DNA from 3 places in the Kribbella flavida DSM 17836 genome. Region 3 is predicted to be linked to each of the others. Evidence: riboswitches for the same ligand, from Rfam matches in the RefSeq annotation. Region 3 holds a riboswitch; each other region holds the start of a gene.
The links. A riboswitch is a leader RNA that binds a small molecule or an ion and turns the genes downstream of it on or off. The one in region 3 is predicted to bind ZMP and ZTP.

Region 1: linked by a shared signal. The riboswitch ahead of KFLA_RS10060 (metallophosphoesterase family protein) and the one ahead of KFLA_RS16505 (glycine hydroxymethyltransferase) in region 3 are both predicted to bind ZMP and ZTP.
Region 2: linked by a shared signal. The riboswitch ahead of KFLA_RS24240 (5-aminoimidazole-4-carboxamide ribonucleotide formyltransferase) and the one ahead of KFLA_RS16505 (glycine hydroxymethyltransferase) in region 3 are both predicted to bind ZMP and ZTP.

The regions. Positions count from the first base shown of each region.
Region 1 is NC_013729.1:2,124,646-2,132,122, forward strand. Features, by position in the region: gene KFLA_RS10035 (ATP-binding protein) at 1-2,286, shown strand, start outside; gene KFLA_RS10040 (hypothetical protein) at 2,335-2,625, shown strand; gene KFLA_RS10045 (MarR family winged helix-turn-helix transcriptional regulator) at 2,735-3,157, opposite strand; gene KFLA_RS10050 (quinone oxidoreductase family protein) at 3,325-4,251, shown strand; gene KFLA_RS10055 (ester cyclase) at 4,274-4,732, shown strand; gene KFLA_RS10060 (metallophosphoesterase family protein) at 4,769-5,650, opposite strand; ZMP/ZTP riboswitch at 5,672-5,747, opposite strand; gene KFLA_RS38240 (hypothetical protein) at 5,778-5,933, opposite strand; gene KFLA_RS38245 (epoxide hydrolase N-terminal domain-containing protein) at 6,009-6,221, opposite strand; gene glgA (glycogen synthase) at 6,218-7,381, opposite strand; gene KFLA_RS36550 (ROK family protein) at 7,435-7,477, shown strand, end outside.
Region 2 is NC_013729.1:5,263,275-5,270,751, forward strand. Features, by position in the region: gene ilvC (ketol-acid reductoisomerase) at 1-571, opposite strand, end outside; gene ilvN (acetolactate synthase small subunit) at 665-1,399, opposite strand; gene KFLA_RS24230 (acetolactate synthase large subunit) at 1,400-3,172, opposite strand; gene ilvD (dihydroxy-acid dehydratase) at 3,452-5,140, opposite strand; ZMP/ZTP riboswitch at 5,211-5,295, shown strand; gene KFLA_RS24240 (5-aminoimidazole-4-carboxamide ribonucleotide formyltransferase) at 5,314-6,375, shown strand; gene KFLA_RS24245 (ubiquitin-like small modifier protein 1) at 6,407-6,691, opposite strand; gene KFLA_RS24250 (WD40/YVTN/BNR-like repeat-containing protein) at 6,702-7,477, opposite strand, start outside.
Region 3 is NC_013729.1:3,567,312-3,574,788, forward strand. Features, by position in the region: gene KFLA_RS16485 (phosphoadenylyl-sulfate reductase) at 1-110, opposite strand, end outside; gene KFLA_RS16490 (nitrite/sulfite reductase) at 253-1,938, opposite strand; gene KFLA_RS16495 (ArsR/SmtB family transcription factor) at 2,346-2,912, shown strand; gene KFLA_RS16500 (MFS transporter) at 2,909-4,180, shown strand; gene KFLA_RS16505 (glycine hydroxymethyltransferase) at 4,212-5,660, opposite strand; ZMP/ZTP riboswitch at 5,690-5,771, opposite strand; gene KFLA_RS16510 (acyl-CoA dehydrogenase family protein) at 5,793-7,475, opposite strand.

The DNA.
Region 1 (7,477 bases), 1.4 Mb from region 3:
CCGGCCAGTGCGCGGCTGACGCCCGAACTGCTGCGCGCGCCGTCGGTGGAATGCCTTGCACTGCGGGGCTTCGATCCGGCGGAGGTCAGCGACCAGTTGCCAGCAGCAACGGCGGACCAGGGGCTGCGGGTGCACGAGATCACCGGCGGGAACCCGCTGTTCGTCCGTGAGGTGGCCCGGGCGATGACCGACGGTTCGTGGCGTCCGGACCGGCCGCCGCAGACCGTGCTCGACATCGTCGACGCCCGGCTGGACCGGATCAGCGCGGACTGCCGCCGGCTCGTGCAGGCTGCGGCGATCATCGGTCGCGACTTCCGCGCCGGCGTGCTCGCGACCGTGCTGGACCGATCGGTCGAGCAGTGCATGCCGCTGATCGACGAGGCCGTGGCCTTCGGACTCGTGCAACGCGCCGGCGGGGACCACCGTTTCGTCCACGCGCTCACCCGGGACGCGGTCGAGGCGTCACTCGGGACCGTTGACCGGTCCGCCTTGCACCGGCGGGTGGCCGAGGTGCTGGAGGCGGAGTTCGCGGCGGACCTGTCCGAGCATCTCGCCGACATCGCTCGGCACCGCGCCGAGCTGGTGGCGTACGGCGAAGGCGCGACGGCGCGGCGGTGGTTGGTCCGTGCCGCGGACGACGCGGTACGGCGGCTCGCGTACGAGGAAGGCGTTCGGCTCTACCGGGCAGCGTTGGCGACGACGCCGTTGCCGGTGGCGGAACGGTCCAAGATCCACGCCGCGCTCGGGCGGGCGGCGTACCTGGCCGGTGATCTGCCGGCCTGCGTCACCGCAGCGGCCGCGGCGGCCGAAGCGGCGCGGACCCCGGAGCAGCAGGCCGAGGCCGCGCTGGTGGTGGAAGCCGTACCCGACCCTGCGATCAACGAGACGGCCAAGCGACTGTGCGAGGAAGCGCTGGCGACCACGCAGTCCGAGGCGCTCCGAGCCCGGTTGCTGTCCCAACGCAGTCATCTCGCCTTCTACGACGGTGAGCAGGAGCGGCTCGACGCGCTCAGCGCCGAGGCGCTCGACCTGGCCCGTGCCGCGCACGACGATCTCGCCCTCACCGATGCGCTGCGGGCCCGGCAGGAAGCGTGTCCAGGTCCGGCGGGTCGCGCCGAACGGCTGGAGCTGGCGGCCGAGATGCTGGCGCTTGCGCGCCGGACGAACAGCGCCCGGTCGGAGATGTGGGGCCGGCTCTGGCGACTCGACGCGCTGATCGAGAGCGGCCGGCTGGCGGCGGCGGCCGAGGAACTGCCGGCCTTGGCGGCCGCGGTCGGGCGGCTCGGCGGACCGGTCAGCGCCTGGCACCACGATCGCGTCGCGGCGTGCCTGGCGCAGGCCCGCGGCCGCTACGCCGATGCGGCCGCGTTCGCGCGCCGAGGGTTCGAGCGGATGCGGACGGTCGAGCCCGCACCGGCATCGGGGGCCTACTTCGCCCTGCTGACCGCGTTGGCGGGTCACGTCGGGGTGTCCGCCGACGCGGCGAGATTCGCCCGGCAGACTTTCGAACCGCCGCCGCGGTTCGCCATGATCGCGCATCTGTCCCGGGCCTACCTGCAACTGTGTGCCGGCCTGCCGGACGAGGCGGCGGTGTCGTACCGCCGGGCCGGGCCGATCGAGACCTGGTCGCTGCCGGCGTTCTTCGTCCTGCCCGGTCACGTGTACGCCGCGCTGGCGTGCGCCGGGCTCGGGCGGCATGACGACCTTGCCGTACTCGTCGATCGGCTCGAACCGTTCCGCGGCGAGCACGTGGTCGGAGGCGGTGTCGCCTACCTGGGACCGGTCGAGCTCGCCCTCGGCCGGGCCGCGGCCGTGCTCGGACGCCTCGACGCGGCGATCGAGGACCTGAGCACGGCGGTCCGGCAGGCCGAGAGCGCCGGCGCTCCGGGATTCGTCGCCGAAGCGGAGTACCACCTGGCGGTCGCCTTGCGCACGCGGAGTGGTCCGGGTGATCGCGAGCGCGCGGCGACGGTGGCGCGGGACGCCGATCGACTCGCGAGGTCGCTCGGCATGACCGCGTACGCCGGTCGCCTGCCCGTGGGGGACGCGCCCGGAGGCCTCAGTCCCCGCGAGGCAGAGGTGGCCGCTCTGGTGGCCGAAGGGCTCACCAACCGGCAGATCGCCGAGCGGCTGGTGCTGTCCGAGCGGACCGCTCAGAACCATGTCCAGCACATCCTGACCAAGCTCGGTTTCACCACCCGCAGCCAGATCGCGGCCTGGAGCGCGCGCTCCTTGAGTACGGAGATGAGTAGTCCGGCGGATTCCGCGACCAGCGCGCCTTCCTAGCGTGGGTTGTGCGGCCGGATCCGGTCGCACCAGTCCAAGGAGGCAGTCATGCAGTGGATCGCAGTAGCCACCCCGCCGTTCGCATCGATCGAGAAGTTCGACCAGGTACTGGCCCGGATGGGCACGGAACCCGAGGGCCTGGAAGCCCGTTACGTGGGTACGTCGAACGACGGGCTCCGGGTGATCACCCTGTGGGAGTCGAAGGCCCACGCCGACAAGTTCTTCGCCGAGCAGCTCGGCCCGGCCCTGGCGAAGGTCCTCGGCCCCGAGCCGGCCGGTGCGCCCCAGGTCGTCGGCATCGAGGTGGAGCGCAGCTACCAACGCCAGCCGGTGGGCTGACGAAGGCGGCACCAGGCGTTCGGTCCGGCCGTTACATCCGCCTAGGCCGGATCGTCGTCAACCTGTCGTGCTGTCCTGGGTTTCGCAGGTGCAGTCGCGGCCGGTTCGATCATCCGAGGGCTTTGCGTAGCAGAGCGGCCAGCTGGTCCTGTTCTTCACCGGAGAGGCGTCCCACCGCTGCCCGGGCGAAGGTGAAGGCCTTCTCGAACCGCCGGTTGACCTCGTCCCCGTGCGGGGTCCGCGCGACCAGCCGGGCGCGGCGATCGGCGGGGTTCGGTGCACGGGTGACGAGGCCGAGTGCTTCGAGACGGGTGACGATCTGGGTGATGTTGGAGGCATCGCAACCGAGCTCCTCGGCCAGTGCGCCCATGCCGCGGCTCTCGCCGAGGCGCCCGAGGACACAAGCCTGCGCCGCGCTCAACGAGAGCTGGGCCGCGGCCGACTCATAGGCGCGGTCGTACACGTCGACCAGCTCGAACAAAGCGGCTTCGGCCTCGGACGAGGCCGTTGTCGGCCCGCTCGGGAGTGCCATGGCGCCAGCATAGCAAGGTGCTTGATTCACTCAAGTACTGTCGTCTACAGTGATGCTTGATCCAATCAAGCAATCGAGGAGAACGCATGCGGACGTCAGCAGCAAACAGCCCAGCCGCCGGGACGCCGTCGGTGATGAAGGCGGCGGCCCTCGATCGGTTCGGCGGGGTGGAGGAGCTGGCGCTGCGATCGGTGCGGGTTCCTGCCGTCGGCGAAAACGACGTCCTGATCCGGGTCGAGGTCGCGGGCGTGGCCTCCTGGGACGCGGTCGAGCGCGAGGGACGCTATGACGGGGTGTTCGGGGTTCCGACGACCTTCCCGTACGTGCTCGGTTGGGACGGCGCCGGCACGGTGGCCGCTGTGGGCCGTAACGTCACCCGGTTCGAGCTCGGCGACCGCGTCTACGCGGCGACGATGCCTGCGACGCGGGGTGGTTTGTACGCGGAGTACGGCGTCGTCGAGGCGGAGTACGTGGCGCACGTTCCCGATCGCTTGTCGACGGAACAAGCCGGCGTCATGGCCTGGGATGCGTCGACCGCCCTGAGCGGGCTCGATGTGCTCGGCCTGAAGGCGCACGAGACGCTGATGGTCTTCGGCGCCAGCGGGGGCGTCGGCCACATGGCGGTGCAGTTGGCGCGTCACCGCAGACTGCGGGTGCTCGCCGTGGCGTCCGGTGATGACGGCGTCGAGCTGGCCAAGCGTCTGGGCGCGGACGCGGTCATCGACGGTCGCAAGGACGACGTCCTGGCGGCGGCGTCCGGGTTCGCCCCGGACGGACTCGACGGCGCCCTGGTCACAGCAGGCGGCGAGACGGCCGAGCGCTCTCTGAACGCCGTCAAACGCTCCGGGCGCATCGCCTGGCCGAACGGCGTGACGCCTACGCCCAGAACATCACCCGCTGCGGCGACCTCCTCGTTCGACGGCGATCGTACGCGGTCCGGCCTGGAGCGACTGAACGAAATCATCGCAACGAGCACCTTCGAACCCCACATCGCCCGCACCTTCACGTTGGACCGGATCAGGGACGCCCACCACACCCTCCGCGATCACTACGTCGGAAAGCTCGCACTGAGAATCGCCTTCAGCGACAGCTGAGCTCTGGTGGAGGATGGAGGCCATGGACATCGAACGCAACAAGGCGACGGCCCGCCGGTTCTTCGAAGAGGTCTTCACTGCGGGGCGGCTCGACGTCATGGACGAGATCGCGTCCCCCGAGCTCAGGGCGCAGGGGTCGTTGCCTCCCGGCCTGCCGGATCGCGGGCCGGCGCCCTACAAGCACACCGTCGAGATGTTCCGCCACGCCTTCGCCGAGCTGCACCACGAAATCCATGCCCTGGTGGCCGAAGGAGATCTGGTCGCCGTGCACGTCACGATGACCGGCAGGCATGTCAACACCTTCCTGGACGTTCCCGCGACCGGCCGACGCGTCGTCTACCCCGGCATGGACCTGATGCGCTTCGACTCCGAACATCGCCTCGTCGAGCACTGGACGGCAACCGACGACCTCGGACTCCTGCAACAACTGGGCATCCTTCCGGACGACCAGCCGTGGTCGTCTCCGATGCCGCCGCTCTGACCGGCGGGAGCGTATCCACCGCCGCCGGCACCGCGGTCAGTCCTCGTGGTCGACGTCGCGTCCTGACAGCGCGTCCATCAGGTAGACCTGCTCGCCGACCGCTCGATCCCGGGCGTGCAGGACGTGGAAGGTGGGGGAGAACGGCCCGCCGAGGTCGACCACCGTCGCGCTTGCTCCCTTGACCGCCCGTTCGAGCTGCGGAGGGGTGGTCAGGTCGATCCGCGTCACCACGCCCGGCGTGACCCAGACCGGTACGCCGGCCAACGTCGCCGCGAGCTGGAGGTGGAAGTGCCCGCACAGGACGGCGCGAACGTCACGACCGGCCAGGACCGAGGCCAGCCGGTCGGAGTCGCGGAGGCCCACGGTCCCCATCAGTACGGACGACTCGAGGTAGACCGGTGGGTGGTGGACCACGATGACCGTGCCGGATGATGCCGGTGTCTCGAGAAGGTTTGCCAGCCATTGAAGCTGGCGGTCGCTGAGAGCGCCGTGCGCAGCACCGGGGACCAGACTGTCGAGGGTGACGATCCGGACTCCGTTCACCTCGCTGACTGCGACCCGTTCCGGACCGCCGGATTCCATCAGTCGGCCCAGGTCGGTCCCGTCCGGGCCGAGGTGGCCGGATCCCAAGGCCGTAGCGAACGTGGACCGGTCGTCGTGGTTGCCGGTGCAGTAGACGTGCGGAATGCCGCGCGCTGCCGCGAAAGCTGCGACCCGGTCCCGCACCGCCACGCAACCCTCGACGGAGCCGTCGTCGGCGATGTCTCCGCTGACCACCACCAGGTCGAGGTCGGGCAGGTGCCGCGCATCGTGCAGCATGCGCTCCAGGGCAGCGACCGCATCGACGCCGTCCTCGTCGCGACCGTCGCGGCCGACCTGGGTGTCGGACAGGTGCAGAATGCGGTGGCGTACGGACATGGGGGCTCCTCATCATCGCGATGAGGCCACCCAGGCGGTCGATGTCCCGGCTTCACTCCCCGGTGGTGACCCACCCTCGCCAGTCGTGTCCGACCAGCCTACGAATCCGCGGTGCCACTGCTCGATCTCACCGGGGCGCCCACCTTCCCCGGCGTACGACGCCCGGCCGCTCGTCGCCGATCAGCGCACGAGCCGGAAGAACGTCCGGATCGTCGTCCCGGCCGGGAGTCGTGATCGGGTCGATCAGGTGGACGCCCGCGACGTGCTCGGTGGTGATGATCACCAGCTGAAAGGCGTCCGCCGGTCAGCGGCGCGATCAGCTGCCGGAATTCCACGAACGAGCTTTGCCAGCCAGGGATCAGCAGCGCGGCCTCGGGCTCGGGGGAGGCCGGACGTGCAGGAAGTGCACCCGCTGCCCCTGGATCCCGGCGAGGAACTGGGGACAGCGGTTCAGTGCTGCCTCGTGCTTGCGCCAGTCGTAGCCGGTTCGCCAGTACTCGGCGAGTCCTCGGAGGTACCCCGTCGGCATGCCGTAGGTCCAGCCGACCCCCGGGCACCTAGAAGGGTTCACCGGCTGGTGAGGAGCTGCCTGTAGAGGGCGACCGTGCGTCCGGCTACGTCCTTCCAGCCGAACTGCGTGACCGCGCGTTCGCGGCCGGCCTTGCCCATCGCTGCGGCTTTGGCGGGGTTGGCGACGAGGTCGTTGATGCCGTTGGCGAGTTGGGTTTCGAAGGTGGCGGGGTCGTTTTGGTCGTAGCGGACCAGGGTGCCGGTGAGGCCGTCGTGGACGACTTCGGGGATGCCGCCGACCGCGGAGGCGACGACGGCGGTTTGGCAGGCCATTGCTTCGAGGTTGACGATGCCGAGTGGTTCGTAGATCGAGGGGCAGCAGAAGGCCAGTGCGTGGGTGAGGACTTGGCGGACGTCTTCGCGGGGCAGCATGTCGGAGACCACGAAGACGCCGTCGCGGGCGGCCTTCAGCTCGTCGATCAGGGCGTCGGTTTCGGTTTTCAGTTCGGGTGTGTCGGCGGCGCCGGCCAGGAGTACCAGTTGGACCGAGGGGTCTAGTTGGAGGCCGGCGCGGAGTAGGTGTGGTACGCCTTTTTGCCGGGTGATGCGGCCGACGAAGGTGACGTAGGGGCGGTTGAGGTCGACGCCGAGCCGGTCCAGGACGTGGGTGGCGGGGTCGGGGTGGTAGAAGTCGGCGTCGATGCCGTTGGAGATGACGTGGACCTTGGCGGGGTCGACGGTGGGGTAGCAGTCGAGCACGTCGTCGCGCATCCCGTTGCTGACCGCGATCACCGCGTCGGCGGCTTCGTATGCCGTGCTTTCGGCCCAGCTGGACAGGCGGTAGCCGCCGCCGAGCTGCTCGGCTTTCCACGGTCGGCGGGGTTCCAGCGAGTGTGCTGTCACCACGTGGGGGATGTCGTGGAGGAGTTTGGCCCAGTGGCCGGCCATGTTCGCGTACCAGGTGTGGGAGTGGACCAGGTCGCTGTTGCCGACTCCTGCGGTCATGGTCAGGTCGGTGGACAGCACCCGCAAGGCGGCGTTCGCGCCGAGTAGCCGCGGGTCGTCCTCGGAATGCGCGGTCGCACCCGCCCGGGGCTCGCCCATGCAGTGCACGTCCACGTCGAGCAGGCGACGCAGCTCACGGACCAGGAAGTCCACGTGCACCCCACCGCCCCCATAGATGTGCGGCGGGTACTCCCTGGTCAGCACGGCGATGGTCACTGCGCTGCTCCCACTAGCAATTTGTTCATGCCGTGAGCATAATGGGTTCGGTGATGCCGTCAACTGCCACGGACCTTCGCCAGGCCAATCTGACCC
Region 2 (7,477 bases), 1.7 Mb from region 3:
CGAACAGGTCGGTCTCGGTCTCCTCGGTGAAGGTGGTCTTGATGCCGCCGGCGCGCAGGCCGCCGATGCCCTTGGCGTAGGCCAGCGCGAGGTCCCAGGCCTTGCCCGAGGCGTCCTGCTCGACCGCGACCAGCACCGGGACACCACGGCCCTCGGAGTACTCGCGACGGACCAGGTGACCCGGGCCCTTCGGCGCGACCATGAAGACGTCGACGCCGGCCGGCGGCTTGATGTAGCCGAACCGGATGTTGAAGCCGTGCCCGAAGACGAGCGCGTCACCATCGACCAGGTTCGGCTCGATGGCTTCGGTGTAGAGCGCCCGCTGGGCCGGGTCCGGCGCCAGCACGACGATCACGTCGGCCTCCTCGCACGCCTCGTACGGGGTCAGCACGCGCAGGCCCTGCGCCTCGGCCTTGGCCCGGCTCTTGGAGCCCTCGGGCAGACCGACGCGGACGTCCACGCCGGAGTCGCGCAGGGAGAGCGCATGCGCGTGGCCCTGGCTGCCGTAGCCGAGCACGGCCACGTTGCGGCCCTGGATCACCGACAGGTCGGCGTTGTCGTCGTAGAACATTTCAGCTGCCACTTGGAGCTCGTCTCCTTGGTTTCTGGATGAGGGCCGGCGCCGGTACGGCGTACGCGGGCCGGCCGGGGTGGTTCGCGGCGCTCAGCCGTGCCGGGCCGGCGCGGCGGGGCGACCCGGCGGCGGCGCCGGCACCGGGTGGGACGGGGAGCCGGACGGCTGCCCGCCCGGGGTGGACTGACCACTCGCTGAGCCGGTCGGGGCCGACGCGGTCGGAGTCTGCGCCGGGGTCTGTGCCGTCGCGGTCTGGCCGGCCGGGCGGGCCTGCAGGGCCGGCGCGCCGGACGCCACGTGCGGCGGCGGCACCGGGACCGGGCGCAGCGTGCGGTCCGAGATGGACCGGCCGCCCCGGCCGATCGCGACCATGCCGGACTGCACCAGCTCGCGGACGCCGAACGGTTCCAGCACCCGCAGCATGGCCTCGAGCTTCTCGGGATTGCCGGTCGCCTCGATGGTGATCGCGTCCGGGGCCACGTCGACCACCTTCGCACGGAACAGCTGGACGGTTTCCAGCACCTGTCCGCGGGTCAGGGTGTCGGCCTTCACCTTGACCAGGAGCAGCTCGCGCTGCACGGTCTGGGTCGGCTCCAGCTCGACGATCTTGATCACGTTCACCAGCTTGTTGAGCTGCTTGGTGATCTGCTCCAGCGGCTGCTCGTCGACGCTGACCGCGATCGTCATCCGGGAGATCTCCGGGTGCTCGGTCGGGCCGACCGCGAGCGAGTCGATGTTGAATCCCCGGCGGGAGATCAGCGCGGCCACCCGGGCCAGCACACCGTGCTTGTTCTCCACCAGGATGCTCAGGGTGTGTTTCGACATTTACAGCTCCTCGGAGTCCCAGTCGGGCGCCATGTCGCGGGCGATCCGGATGTCGTCGTTACTGGTGCCGGCGGCAACCATCGGCCAGACCATCGCGTCGCGGTGCACGACGAAGTCGACCACCACCGGCGCGTCGGTGACCGCCATCGCCTTCTCGATGGTCGCGTCGACCGACGCGCGGTCGGAGCAGCGCAGGCCGACACCGCCCATCGCCTCGGCCAGCTTCGCGAAGTCCGGGATCCGGGCCGAGTGCAGGTCGGTGTTGGAGTAGCGCTTGTCGTAGAACAGCGTCTGCCACTGCCGGACCATGCCGAGCGACTGGTTGTTGATCACCGCGACCTTGATCGGGATGCCCTCCAGCGCGCAGGTGACCAGCTCCTGGTTGGTCATCTGAAAGCAGCCGTCGCCGTCGATCGCCCAGACCGTCTTGTCCGGCCGGGCCACCTTGGCGCCCATCGCCGCCGGCACGGAGTACCCCATCGTGCCGAGGCCGCCGGAGTTCAGCCAGTGCAGCGGCTTCTCGAAGGGCAGGTAGTGCGCGGCCCACATCTGGTGCTGGCCGACGCCGCTGGTGTAGATCGCGTCCGGCCCGGCGATCTGGCCGATCCGCTGGATCACGTACTGCGGCGACAGGCTGCCGTCCTCCGGCTCGTCGTACCCGACCGGGTACTTCGCCCGGACCGACTCCAGCAGACCGCGCCAGGCGCTGTAGTCCGGGGTCTTGCCGGTGCCGGAGATCTCTGTCCGCAGCGCGGTAACCAGGTCGGCGATGACCTCCTTGCAGTCCCCGACGATCGGCACGTCGGCGGTCCGGTTCTTGCCGATCTCGGCCGGGTCGATGTCGGCGTGGATCACCTTCGCGTCCGGCGCGAACGAGTCGAGCTTGCCGGTCACCCGGTCGTCGAAGCGGGCGCCCAGCGTGATCAGCAGGTCGGAGCGCTGCAGGGCGCCGACCGCGGAGACCGAGCCGTGCATGCCCGGCATGCCGAAGTGCAGCTCGTGGGTGTCGGGCAGCGCGCCGCGGGCCATCAGCGTGGTGACGACCGGGATCCCGAGCAGCTCGGCGAGCTCCTTCAGCTCGGCCTCGGCCCGGGCCCGGATCACGCCGCCGCCGACGTACAGCACCGGCTTGTCGGCCGCCGCGATCAGCCGGGCCGCCTCGCGCACCTGCTTGGGGTGCGGGCGGGTCACCGGCCGGTAGCCCGGCAGCGAGAGCTCGGTCGGCCACTGGAAGTCCACCTTGGCCTGCATCGCGTCCTTGGTCACGTCCACCAGGACCGGACCGGGACGGCCGGTGCTGGCGATGTGGAAGGCCTCGGCGATCGTGCTGGCGATCTCGTTCGGGTCGTTGACCAGGAAGTTGTGCTTGGTGATCGGCATCGTGATGCCGCGGATGTCGGCCTCCTGGAAGGCGTCGGTGCCGATCGCGGCGCTGGCCACCTGACCGGTGATCGCGACCATCGGCACCGAGTCCATGTAGGCGTCGGCGATCGGGGTGACCAGGTTGGTCGCGCCCGGGCCCGAGGTCGCCATGCAGACACCGACCTTGCCGGTGGCCGAGGCGTAGCCCTGGGCCGCGTGGCCGGCGCCCTGCTCGTGACGTACCAGGATGTGGCGGATCTGGGTCGAGTCGAGCATGGGGTCGTACGCCGGGAGGATCGCGCCGCCCGGAATGCCGAAGACGGTGTCCACCCCGGCGTGTTCCAGTGCGCGGATCAGAGCCTGTGCCCCGGTCAGCTGCTCACTCATGAGTGCCTTCCCTTGTCCAGTCACGATGTTGGCTTCTCAGCGACCGATCCATGCTCGCTCGTGCTTGTCGTCCGGGAACGTCCGGGTCTCAGATCGTCGCCCTGGCAACAAAAACGCCCCTCCTGCCGGGTTGGCTGAAGGGGCGCGCTCGACTCGGTGGTCGCGTCAGTCGGCGCGCCGCACAAGTACGAGGAGAATCGATCGCATGCAGGTAACAGTCCCCGACCGGCGACGGCCGGTCAAGTTTCAGGACCATCTGTCTCAGGTGATGAGATCACTGTCTTAGATGCAGACGGCGCTGTCTCAGATGCAAACGGCGCCTTCCGAGGCCGACCGCACCAGCCGGGTGTACTTGCCGAGCACTCCGCGGGTGATGGCCGGCTCCTTCGGCGTCCAGCCCTGGCGGCGGCGCTCCAGCTCGTCGGCGTCGACGTGCAGCTCCAGGGTCCGGTTCTTCACGTCCAGCGTGATCCGGTCGCCGTCGCGCACGAAGGCGATCGGCCCGCCGTCGACGGCTTCCGGCGCGACGTGGCCGACGCACAGGCCCGTCGTACCGCCGGAGAAGCGGCCGTCGGTGAGCAGCAGGACGTCCTTGCCGAGGCCGGCGCCCTTGATCGCGCCGGTCACCGCGAGCATCTCGCGCATGCCCGGACCGCCCTTCGGGCCCTCGTAGCGGATCACCACCACGTCGCCGGCCTGCATGGTGCCGTCCTCGATCGCGTCCATCGCGCCGCGCTCGCCGTCGAAGACCCGCGCGGTGCCCTCGAACACGTCGGAGTCGAAGCCGGCGCTCTTCACCACCGCGCCCTCCGGCGCCAGCGAGCCGTGCAGGATGGTGATGCCGCCGGTGCCGTGGATCGGCCGGTCCAGCGCCCGGATGATCACGCCGTCGACGTCCGGCGGCGCGATGTCGGCGAGGTTCTCGGCCATCGTCTTGCCGGTCACGGTCAGGCAGTCGCCGTGCAGCAGGCCGGCGTCCAGCAGCGCGCGCATCACCACCGGGATGCCGCCGACCCGGTCGACGTCGGTCATCACGTACTGCCCGAACGGCTTGAGGTCGCCCAGGTGCGGCACCTTGTCGCCGATCCGGTTGAAGTCGGCCAGGCTCAGGTCGACCTCGGCCTCCCGGGCGATCGCCAGCAGGTGCAGGACCGCGTTGGTGGAGCCGCCGAGCGCCATCACGACGGCGATCGCGTTCTCGAAGGCTTCCTTGGTGAGGATTTGCCGGGCGGTGATGCCGTTGCGCAGCAGGCCGACGACGGCCTCGCCGGACCGGCGGGCGTAGCCGTCGCGGCGCCGGTCGACAGCGGGCGGCGCCGCGGAACCCGGCAGGGACATGCCGAGCGCCTCCGCCGAGGCGGCCATCGTGTTCGCGGTGTACATGCCGCCGCAGGCGCCCTCGCCGGGGCAGATCGCGCGCTCGACGGCGTCGACCTGCTCGCGGGTGATCAGGCCGCGCACGCAGGCGCCGACCGCCTCGAAGGCGTCGATCACCGTGACGTCCTTGTCGCCGAGCCGGCCGGGCATGATCGACCCGGCGTACAGGAAGACGCTGGCCAGGTCGAGGCGCGCGGCGGCCATCAGCATGCCGGGCAGGGACTTGTCGCAGCCGGCCAGCAGCACCGAGCCGTCGAGCCGCTCGGCCTCCATCACGGTCTCCACCGAGTCGGCGATGATCTCCCGGCTGACCAGCGAGTAGTGCATGCCGACGTGGCCCATCGAGATGCCGTCGGAGACACTGATCGTGCCGAACTCCAGCGGGTAGCCGCTCGCCGCGTGCACGCCGTCCTTGACCGCCTTCGCGAGCCGGTCGAGCGACAGGTTGCACGGGGTGATCTCGTTCCAGCTCGACGCGACGCCGATCTGCGGCTTGGCCCAGTCGTCGTCGCCCATCCCGACGGCGCGGAGCATGCCCCGCGAAGCGGTTGCCTCGAGCCCGTCGGTCACCGTACGGCTGCGGGGCTTGATGTCCGGAGTGCTGTTCGTCACCATGCTCCGACTGTATTCCTGCCCGGCCCCTTGGTCGCTCGGGGCACCGGGACCGGCCCCGGCGGCGCTAGGCTGTGGCCGCCGCGACTGGCGAAGGTGGAGTACCACCGGGGAGCGGCTGCCGGACCTGTTAGGCGTCGTCCGCCTGGGCGCCTCCGACGTTCCCGGAGGCCCCGATGCACCTGCGCCACGGCATGAACCCGCACCAGCCCGCCACCGTCACCCCGCTCGACGGCTCGCCGATCACGGTGCTGCACGGCGCGCCGTCGTACATCAATCTCCTCGACGCGCTGAACGCCTGGCAGCTCGTCCGGACCGCGAGCACCACCTTCGCTCGCCCGGCGGCGACGTCGTTCAAGCACGTCTCCCCCGCGGGTGCGGCGCTCGCCGGGCCGCTCGACGAGGTCCAGCGAGCCACCTTCGGCGTCGACCGGCTCGGTCCCGTCGCCAGTGCCTACGCCCGGGCGCGCGACGCGGACCCGAAGTCGTCGTACGGGGACTTCGGCGCCGTCTCGCACCCGGTCGATCCCGAACTGGCGGAACTGTTGCGCCGGCTGAGTTGCGACGGGGTGATCGCGCCCGGGTACGACGAGAGCGTGGTCGGCACGCTCTCGGCGAAGAAGCGCGGCGGCTTCCTGGTGCTGGCGGTGGACCCGGCGTACGAACCGCCTGCTGAGGAGGTCCGCGACGTCTACGGTCTTCGGCTCACCCAGCACCGCGACGATCTGCCGCTCACCCGCGACCTGCTCGACCCTGCATTGCCCGACGCCGCCGCCCGGGACTTGTTGCTCGGGCTGATCGTGCTGCGCTACACGCAGTCGAACTCGATCGCGCTGGTGCGGGACGGGATGACGATCGGCATCGGGGCAGGCCAGCAGTCCCGCATCGACTGCACCCGGCTCGCCGGCGCCAAGGCCGACACCTGGTGGCTGCGTCGTCACCCGTCCGTCGTACCGGATCCCGGCCTTCCGCTGTCGGCCCGGCAGGCGGCACACCTCGCGGCTGTCGACCGCCTCTGCCCCGCCGACCGTACGCCGTGGCTGGCCGGCCTCACCGACGTCGCGATGGTCTCCGACGGGGCCATCCCGTTCGCCGACAACATCGACGAGGCGGCGCGGCACGGCGTACGGACCCTGGCCGAGCCAGGTGGATCGCTCCGTACGCCGGAGGTGGTCGCCGCCTGCGCCGCGCACGGCATCACCGCCACGCAGACCGGCGTCCGCCTCTTCCATCACTGAAGCCTGGCCGACGTGCTCGGCCGCGGGCGGCTCAGCCGCCCGCAACGCTCGGCAGGACGAGCAGTTCGGCGCCGTCGGGCAGCTTGGTGTCCAGGCCGTCCAGGTCGCGGATGTTGTCGTCGCCCAGGAAGACGTTGACGTGCCGCCGCAACGTCCCCTGGTCGTCGGTCAGTCGCCGCCGCAACGCCGGATGCTGCCGCTCCAGCGTCGCGAACACCGACCCGACCGTCGCGTCCGCCGACGGCTCGACCTCGACCCGCTCTCTCCCGTCGGCGAACGGACGCAACACCGTCGGCAGCTTCACCTGGATCGTCACGTCGCCACCTCTAGCTCAGCACTGCCGCGCGGATGGTCAGGACGTCGGGCAGGTGCCGCGCGACCTCGGTCCAGGTGTCGCCCGCGTCCGCACTCGCGTAGACGCAGCCGTCCCGCGTCCCGACGTACACCCCGGCCGGCGATCCAGCGTCCACGCACAACGCGTCCCGCAGGACCGGCGCGTACGACGGCACGTCCGGCAGCCCCTTCGTCAGCGGCTCCCAGGTCGCCCCGGCGTCGCGGGACCGGAAGACCCGGCACTGCGCGTCGGTCGGGATCCGGTTGCCGTCAGCGATCAATGGGAAGACGTAGACCGTGTCCGGCTCGTGCGGGTGCACCACGATCGGGAAGCCGAAGTCCGAGGGCAGGCCGTCCGCGATCGACTTCCAGATCGCGCCGCCGTCGTCGGAGCGGTAGACGCCGTGGTGGTTCTGCGCGTACAGCCGGTCCGGCGCGTCCGGGTGCGCGGCCAGCTTGTGCACGCACTGGCCGAACTCCGGGTCGGGATCGGGCAGGAAGTACGCCTTGATCCCGTGGTTGGCCGGGCGCCAGGTCCGGCCGCCGTCCTCGGTCTGGTAGACCCCGCCGGTCGACATCGCCACGCTCATCCGGTCGGGGTCGGTCGGGTGCGGCAGCACGGTGTGGATCGCCTGACCACCGAACCCCTCACCCCAGTCCTTGCGGTGCGGGTGGTCCCACAGGCCGCGGACCAGCTCGAACGTCACCCCGCCGTCGGTCGACCGCCACAGCGACGAGGGCTGCGCACCGGCGTACACGACTCCGGGCT
Region 3 (7,477 bases):
ACGAGCTCGTCGCCGAAGGTCTCGCGGGCCCAGGCCAGCACCTCCAGCGCCGACGCGCCGGCGAGTTGCTCGTTCGCCTCCTCGGCGAGCGTCTTCAAGTCAGTACTCATTCCACCCTCACCCGCAGTCCGATCATCTTCAGCTGGAACACCCGTGCGCACGGCCGGCACTCCCAGGCGCCGTGCCCTTCCTCCGACGGACGGAGGTCCTCGTCCCCGCAGTAGGGGCAGTACAGAGGTGCAGCCCGCTCGCTCACTGCAGTGCCTCCTCGTCCGCACGGACGACCCACTGGGCGAAGCGCTCGCCGTCGGACCGTTCCTTCAGGTAGTTTTGGGTGACGCGCTCGATGTAGTCGGTGAGTCCCTCCGCGGTGACCTTGTGGCCGCGCAGCTTGCGGCCGAAGCCGGCGTCCAGGCCGAGGCCGCCGCCGAGGTGGACCTGGTAGCCGGGCACCTGCGTGCCGTCGGCCCCGAGGACGAGCTGGCCCTTGAGGCCGATGTCGGCGACCTGGATCCGGGCGCACGAGTTCGGGCACCCGTTCACGTTCACGGTGATCGGTACGTCGAGGTCGGGGATGCGCTCCTCCAGCTCGTCGATCAGCTGGGCCGCGCGGGCCTTGGTCTCGACGATCGCCAGCTTGCAGAACTCGATCCCGGTGCAGGCCATCGTGTTGCGCCGCCACGCCGACGGCCGAGCCTGGAAGCCGAGTGCGCCGAGCTGCTCGACCAGCGACTCGACCTTCGACTCCTCGACGTCGAGCACGATCAGCTTCTGCTGCACGGTGGTCCGGATCCGGTCCGAGCCGTGCGCGGCGACCACGTCGGCCACCTTCGCCAGCAGCGCGCCGGACACCCGGCCGACCACCGGCGCGACGCCCACGTAGTACCGGCCGTCCTTCTGCCGGTGCACGCCCACGTGGTCACCCTGGACGGCGGGCACTTCGGGCGCCGGGCCGTCGATCAGCTTGCGGTGCAGGTACTCGTCCTCCAGCACCTGGCGGAACTTGTCCATGCCCCAGTCGGCGACCAGGTACTTCAGCCGGGCGCGGTTGCGCAGCCGGCGGTACCCGTAGTCGCGGAAGATGCTGACCACGCCCTTCCAGGCCAGGTGCACCTCCTCGAGCGGGATCCACGCGCCGACCCGCTGGGCCAGCATCGGGGTGGTGGACAGGCCGCCGCCGACCCACAGGTCGAAGCCCGGTCCGTGCTCGGGGTGCACCACGCCGACGAAGGAGACGTCGTTCACCTCCGGCACCACGTCGTGCGACGGGTGGCCGGTCATCGCGGTCTTGAACTTGCGCGGCAGGTTGGAGAACTCGGTGCTGCCGATGTACTTCTCGACGATCTGCTCGACCGCCGGCGTCGGGTCGATGATCTCGTCGGCGGCGATGCCGGCCACCGGGCTGGAGATGATCACCCGGGGCACGTCGCCGCAGGCCTCGGTGGTGTAGAGACCGACCGCCTCCAGCTTCTGCCAGATGGCCGGCACGTCCTCGACCCGGATCCAGTGCAGCTGGATGTTCTGCCGGTCGGTGATGTCGGCGGTGTCGCGCGCGTAGGTGCTGGACACCTCGGCGATCACCCGCAGCTGCTCGGTGCTGAGCTGGCCGCCCTCGATCCGGACCCGGAGCATGAAGTACTTGTCGTCCAGCTCCTCCGGCTCCAGCGTCGCGGTCCGGCCGCCGTCGATGCCGGGCTTGCGCTGGGTGTAGAGACCCCACCAGCGGAACCGGCCGCGCAGGTCGGCGGGGTCGATCGAGTCGAAGCCCCGGTGCGCGTAGACGTTCTCGATCCGGGCCCGGACGTTCAGGCCGTCGTCGTTCTTCTTGTTCTCCTCGTTCTTGTTCAACGGCTCGCGGTAGCCGAGCGCCCACTGTCCTTCGCCCTTGCCTTTGCGGGGGCGGGCCGGCTTACGGGGTGCGGAGGTGACGCCAGTCATCTGGGGGCGTGTCCTTGTCTCTACAGACAGGTGCGGCCGCGATGGGGGCTCGAAGCGTCGTCGGTTCGATCCGGTCTGCGCGGTGCGCACCCAGCGGTGATCAGGTGATCAGGGGGCCGTGACCGGCCCGGCGGGGTGGCTGTCAGAACGTCGAAGGACAACAGATGGCGCTGCGCATCCGCCCGAGGTCGACGTGAATGCGACCTACGAGGTGGGTGGTCAGGGCAGCGAGCATGCCCACAACGATCAGCGCAGGCGGCTGACAAATCAACTCCCAATCCTGCATCGCGAGATGCAATCTCACCATGCAGACATGTCTAGCGCTCGGCTCGACTTTGATTCACGCTCAAAAATCACTTCACAAGATCCCTTGCACAAGAGCTCTTGTGGTAATTAGCATGCTGGATATGAGTCCTGCCAACCGCCGAACCGCCGATGCCTCCGTGATCGCCGCCATTCACCATCCGCTGCGTCGCCGGCTGATCGACCTGCTCGGCGTCAACGGCCCGGCCACCGCGTCGCGCCTGGCCGAGGCGACCGGCGAACTGGTCGGGAACGTCAGTCACCACCTGAAAGTGCTGGCCGCGGCAGGCGTCATCGAGGAAGCGCCGGAGCTGGCCCGGACCCGGCGGGAGCGGTGGTGGCGCAGCGCCAAGGCGTCGTACACGTGGTCGTTCGCGGACGCCGGTGGTGATCCGGCCGGCGAACTGGTCGCGGAGACGGCCGAGGAGGCGAATCTGGCTCATCACGCGACCAAAGTGCGGCAGTGGTTCGGGTTGCGGCCGGAGTACGACGAGAGCTGGATCCGGGCCGCGTTCTCGTCCGAGAGTTGGGTCACACTCACCCCCGAACGCCTGGAGGAGCTCGGCGAGCGGATCCGCGCCCTGGTCCAGGAGTACGCCGATGCGCCGTCCGACGGCGCGGGGGCGGAGCCTGTTTTCGTCTTCGCCCACGCCGTCCCGGCCCGGCCATGACCGCGACCGCGCCGGAGGTGGTTTTTCCGCCTCTGGCCCGGGACAGACGGGTGCAGGGCTGGATTCTTTCGGCCGGGGTTTCGCAGGCCGGCGACGTCGCCTGGTACGTCGGGCTGGCGTGGAGCGCCGCGCAGGTCACGACACCCGCCGGGGTGGGGCTGGTGATGGGCATCGGCGCGCTGCCGCGGGCGCTGGTGCTGTTGTGGGGCGGCGCGCTGGCCGATCGGCTCGACGCGCGCCGGACGATGATCCTGGCCAATCTCGGGCGGATCCTCGTGCTCGCGGTCGCGGCAGCCGTCGTCGGCCTGGCCGGGGTGTCGGTTCCGTTGTTGCTCACGGTCGCGGCGGTTTTCGGTGTGGTCGACGCGATCTACACGCCGGCGGCCGGAACGATGCCGCGGCGCATGGTGCGCGGTGACGACCTGGTGAAGCTCGCCGCCGGGACGCAACTGGCGAACCGGCTGGCGGTCTTCGTCGGCGCCCCACTGGGTGGTCTGCTGGTCGCCCACGGCGGGCTGGCGGCCGTGATGCTCGTGAACGCGGCGTCGTTCGCGGTGATCGCCATCGCGCTGGTCTGGATCGTGCGCCCGCGCCTGCCACAGGTGTCGTCCGGGGGAGCGTCGGTCCGGGCGGATCTGCGAGCGGGCTTCGCTTATCTGCGCCGAGATCTGCCGGCGCGGACCCTGGTGATCGCGCTCTCCGGGCTCAATCTGTGCGTCGGTCCGGTCCTGGCAGTCGGGCTGGTGCAGCGGACCTCGTGGGCAGGGTGGGGTGCCGGTTCACTCGGGCTCTTCCAGGCGTGCTCGGGCCTGCTGGCGGCGGCCGGCGCGGTCCTTGCGATGCGCTGGAAGCCGTCGAACCCGGCCCGGACCGGTCTGCTCGCGTTGATCTTCCAGGCCGCCGGATGTGCGGCGATCGGACTGGTGCCGCGGGCCGGCGTGTTCGTGGCGATGGGCGTGATCGGCTTCACCGCGGGGCTTGCCTCGGCGCAGCTGTCGGCGGTCTTCCAGCGGACCGTCGACCCGGGCTACCTGGGGCGGACGAGCAGCATCGTGAGCTTGTCGGACGAGGCCCTGATGCCGGTGGCGATGACCGGCTTCGGCGCTCTGGTGTCGCTGGCCGGGATCGCGGCTGCCTGCGGGCTCATCGGCGCGTTCTTCGCTGCCCTGATGCTGTGGTCGGCCGCACGGATGAGGCGGCCCCCCGAACAGGGCGGACCGGGGCGACTCGATCGCCGGAAGAAGCAACCGGCGCCCGCTCCTGAATGAGGAGTGGGCGCCGGTTCTCCGGGCGGGGCTGTCAGTTCAGGTCGAGGCCCGGGTAGAGCGGGTGCTTGTCGAGCAGCTCGGCCGAGGCCGCGCGGGTCTTGTCGGCGACGCCGTCCGCCAGCACGTACTTGGCCTTGGACGCCGCGCCGGCCGACGTGGTGGTCGGGGTGACGCTGGACAGCACGTCGACCATCAGCTCGGCGACCCGGTCGAACTCGTCCACGCCGAAGCCGCGCGTGGTGAGCGCCGGCGTACCGATCCGCACGCCCGAGGTGTACCAGGCGCCGTTCGGGTCACGCGGTACGGCGTTGCGGTTGGTGACGATGCCTGCGTCGAGCAGCGCCGACTCGGCCTGCCGGCCGGTGATGCCGTACGACGAGACGTCCAGCAGCACCAGGTGGTTCTCGGTGCCGTCGGTGACCAGCTTCACGCCGCGCTTCATCAGGCCCTCGGCGAGCGCGACCGCGTTGTCGGCGACGGCCTGGGCGTAGGTCTGGAACTCCGGCCGGCGGGCCTCGGCCAGCGCGACGGCCTTGGCCGCCATCACCTGGCTGAGCGGACCACCGAGCACCATCGGGCAACCCCGGTCCACCGCGTCGGCGTACTCGGGCTGGCACAGCACCATGCCGCCGCGCGGGCCGCGCAGCGACTTGTGCGTGGTGGTGGTGGTGACGTGCGCGTGCGGCACCGGGTCGAAGTCGCCGGTGAACACCTTGCCGGCGACCAGCCCGGCGAAATGCGCCATGTCGACCATCAGGGTGGCGCCGACCTCGTCGGCGATCTCGCGCATCTTGGCGAAGTCGATCTTGCGCGGGTACGCCGAGTAGCCGGCGATCAGGATCAGCGGCTTGAACTCCCGGGCCGTCGCGGCGACCTTGTCGTAGTCCAGCAGCCCGGTCTCCGGGTCGGTGCCGTAGGAGCTCTGGTGGAACATCTTGCCGGAGATGTTCGGCCGGAAGCCGTGCGTCAGGTGGCCGCCGGCGTCCAGCGACATGCCCAGCATCTTCTGGTCGCCGAGCGCCTTGCGCAGCGTGGTCCAGTCCTCGTCGGACAGGTCGTTGACGTGCTTGGCGCTCGCCTGCGCCAGGGCCGGGGACTCGATCCGGTTGGCCAGGATCGCCCAGAACGCGACCAGGTTGGCGTCGATGCCGGAGTGCGGCTGGACGTAGGCGTGCGGAGCGTCGAAGAGCGCTTTCGCGTGGTCCGCGGCGGCCTGCTCGACGGTGTCGACGTTCTGGCAGCCGGCGTAGAACCGGTGGCCGACGGTGCCCTCGGCGTACTTGTCCGAGAGCCAGTTGCCCATCGTCAGCAAGGTGGCGGGGGAGGCGTAGTTCTCGCTCGCGATCAGCTTGAGGGAGGAGCGCTGGTCATCCAGCTCGGCGCGGATCGCGCCGGCGATGGTGGGTTCCACCGCGCCGATCACCTCGAGCGCGTTGCGGTAGGCGGCCGACGCGGCAGTGGCGTCGAAGGGTTGAGTCATCGTTGTCTCTCCTGCGGTTGCACTCGGTCGCTGGGCACCCAGGCGCACGGTGCCCGCGTCTTCTCGCTCCCCGGTGGTTCTCCACCTCACGCGCCAGTCGCGACGCGGTAACCCTAGCGCGTACCGGTCCGATCAGAGGACGCGGTCGACGATGCCACCGAACGGAGTGGTCCGCGGCAGCGTGCCGAACACGCCGCCCCAGTCGCCGGCCAGCCGGGAGGCCACGAAGGCGTCCGCCACGTCGGGCGGTGAGTACCGGACGAGCAGTGAGGCCTGCAGGCAGGCGGCCATCCGCGCGGCGAGCCGGCGAGCGCCCGCTTCGGCCTCGGAAACGTCGGAGAGCGCTTCCAGTACGTCGGTCACCGCGGCATCGAGGCGCGGGTCCGCACCCTGGGCCGCGCCGACCTCCAGCAGCCAGGCCTGCAACGACTCCGGGCGCCGCAGCGCGCGCAGCACGTCGAGCGCGTTCACGGTTCCCGACCCTTCCCAGATCGAGTTGAGCGGGGACTCCCGGAACAGCAGCGGCAGGCCCGACTCCTCGACGTAGCCGTTGCCGCCGAGGCACTCCAGCGCCTCGGCCACCATCGCCGGCGTGCGCTTGCAGACCCAGAACTTGGCCAGCGGCAGCGCGATCCGCCGGAACGCCTTCGCCTGCTCGTCGCCGGCCTCGGCGGCGTCGACGGCGGCGGCGAGACGCATCCCGAGAGCGGTTGCCGCCTCGCTCTCCAGGGCCAGGTCGGCGAGCACGTTCCGCATCGCCGGCTTGTTGCGCAGCAGCCCACCGAACGCGCTGCGGTACGACGTGTGCCAGGTCGCCTCGACCAGGGCGCGGCGCATGAGAGCGGCCGAGCCGAGCACGCAGTCCAGCCGAGTGGCGGCGACCATCTCGATGATCGTCCGGACCCCGGTGCCCTCGTCGCCGAGCCGGTAGCCGACGGTGCCGTGGAACTCGACCTCGCTGGACGCGTTGGAGCGGTTGCCCAGCTTGTCCTTCAGCCGCTGCAGGGCGAATGCGTTCCGGTTGCCGTCGGCAAGAACTCGGGGGACGACGAAGCAGCTCAGTCCCTCCGGCGCCTGCGCCAGGACGAGGAAGACGTCGGCCTGCGGCGCCGAGCAGAACCACTTGTGCCCGGTCAGCAGGTACTCGTCGTCGGCACCGGTGGGGGTCGCTGCGCCGACGCCCGACGGCGCCCCGGCGGCCTCGGAGCCGCGGCGGGACGGGGTCGCGGTGGTCAGGTTGGACCGGACGTCGGAGCCCCCCTGCTTCTCGGTCATGCCCATGCCCGCGAGCACGCCGGCCTTGTCCGCGACCGGCAGCCGGCGGACGTCGTACTCGGGGGCGGCGAGGCGGGGGATCCATTCGGCGGCGAGGCGGTCGGAGGTGCGCAGGGCGGGCACCGCGGCGTACGTCATGGAGACCGGGCAGGCGTGACCCGGCTCGACCTGGGACCACACGTAGAAGCCGGCCGCGCGGGCCAGGTGCGGCGCCGGGCGGTCGCTCGTCCAGGGCGCGGCCTGCAGGCCGAAGCCGACCGCCTTGTCCATCAGCCAGTGCCAGGACGGGTGGAACTCGACCTCGTCGACCCGGTGGCCGTAGCGGTCGTGCGTCTTCAGGACCGGCGGGTGCTGGTTCGCCGGGAGAGCGTGAGAGAGCGCTTCCTGCGTTCCCGCCAGTTCTCCGATCGCGGTCAGTCCGGAGTCCTTCGCCAGGTCCGCGTGCGGACGCAAAGCGTCACCGAGCGCCTGGTCCTGGGTGAAGAAGTTCACTCCCTGAAGTGGGGGAGCCTGATTCGTTACAGCGTTTGGGTCCGCCATGT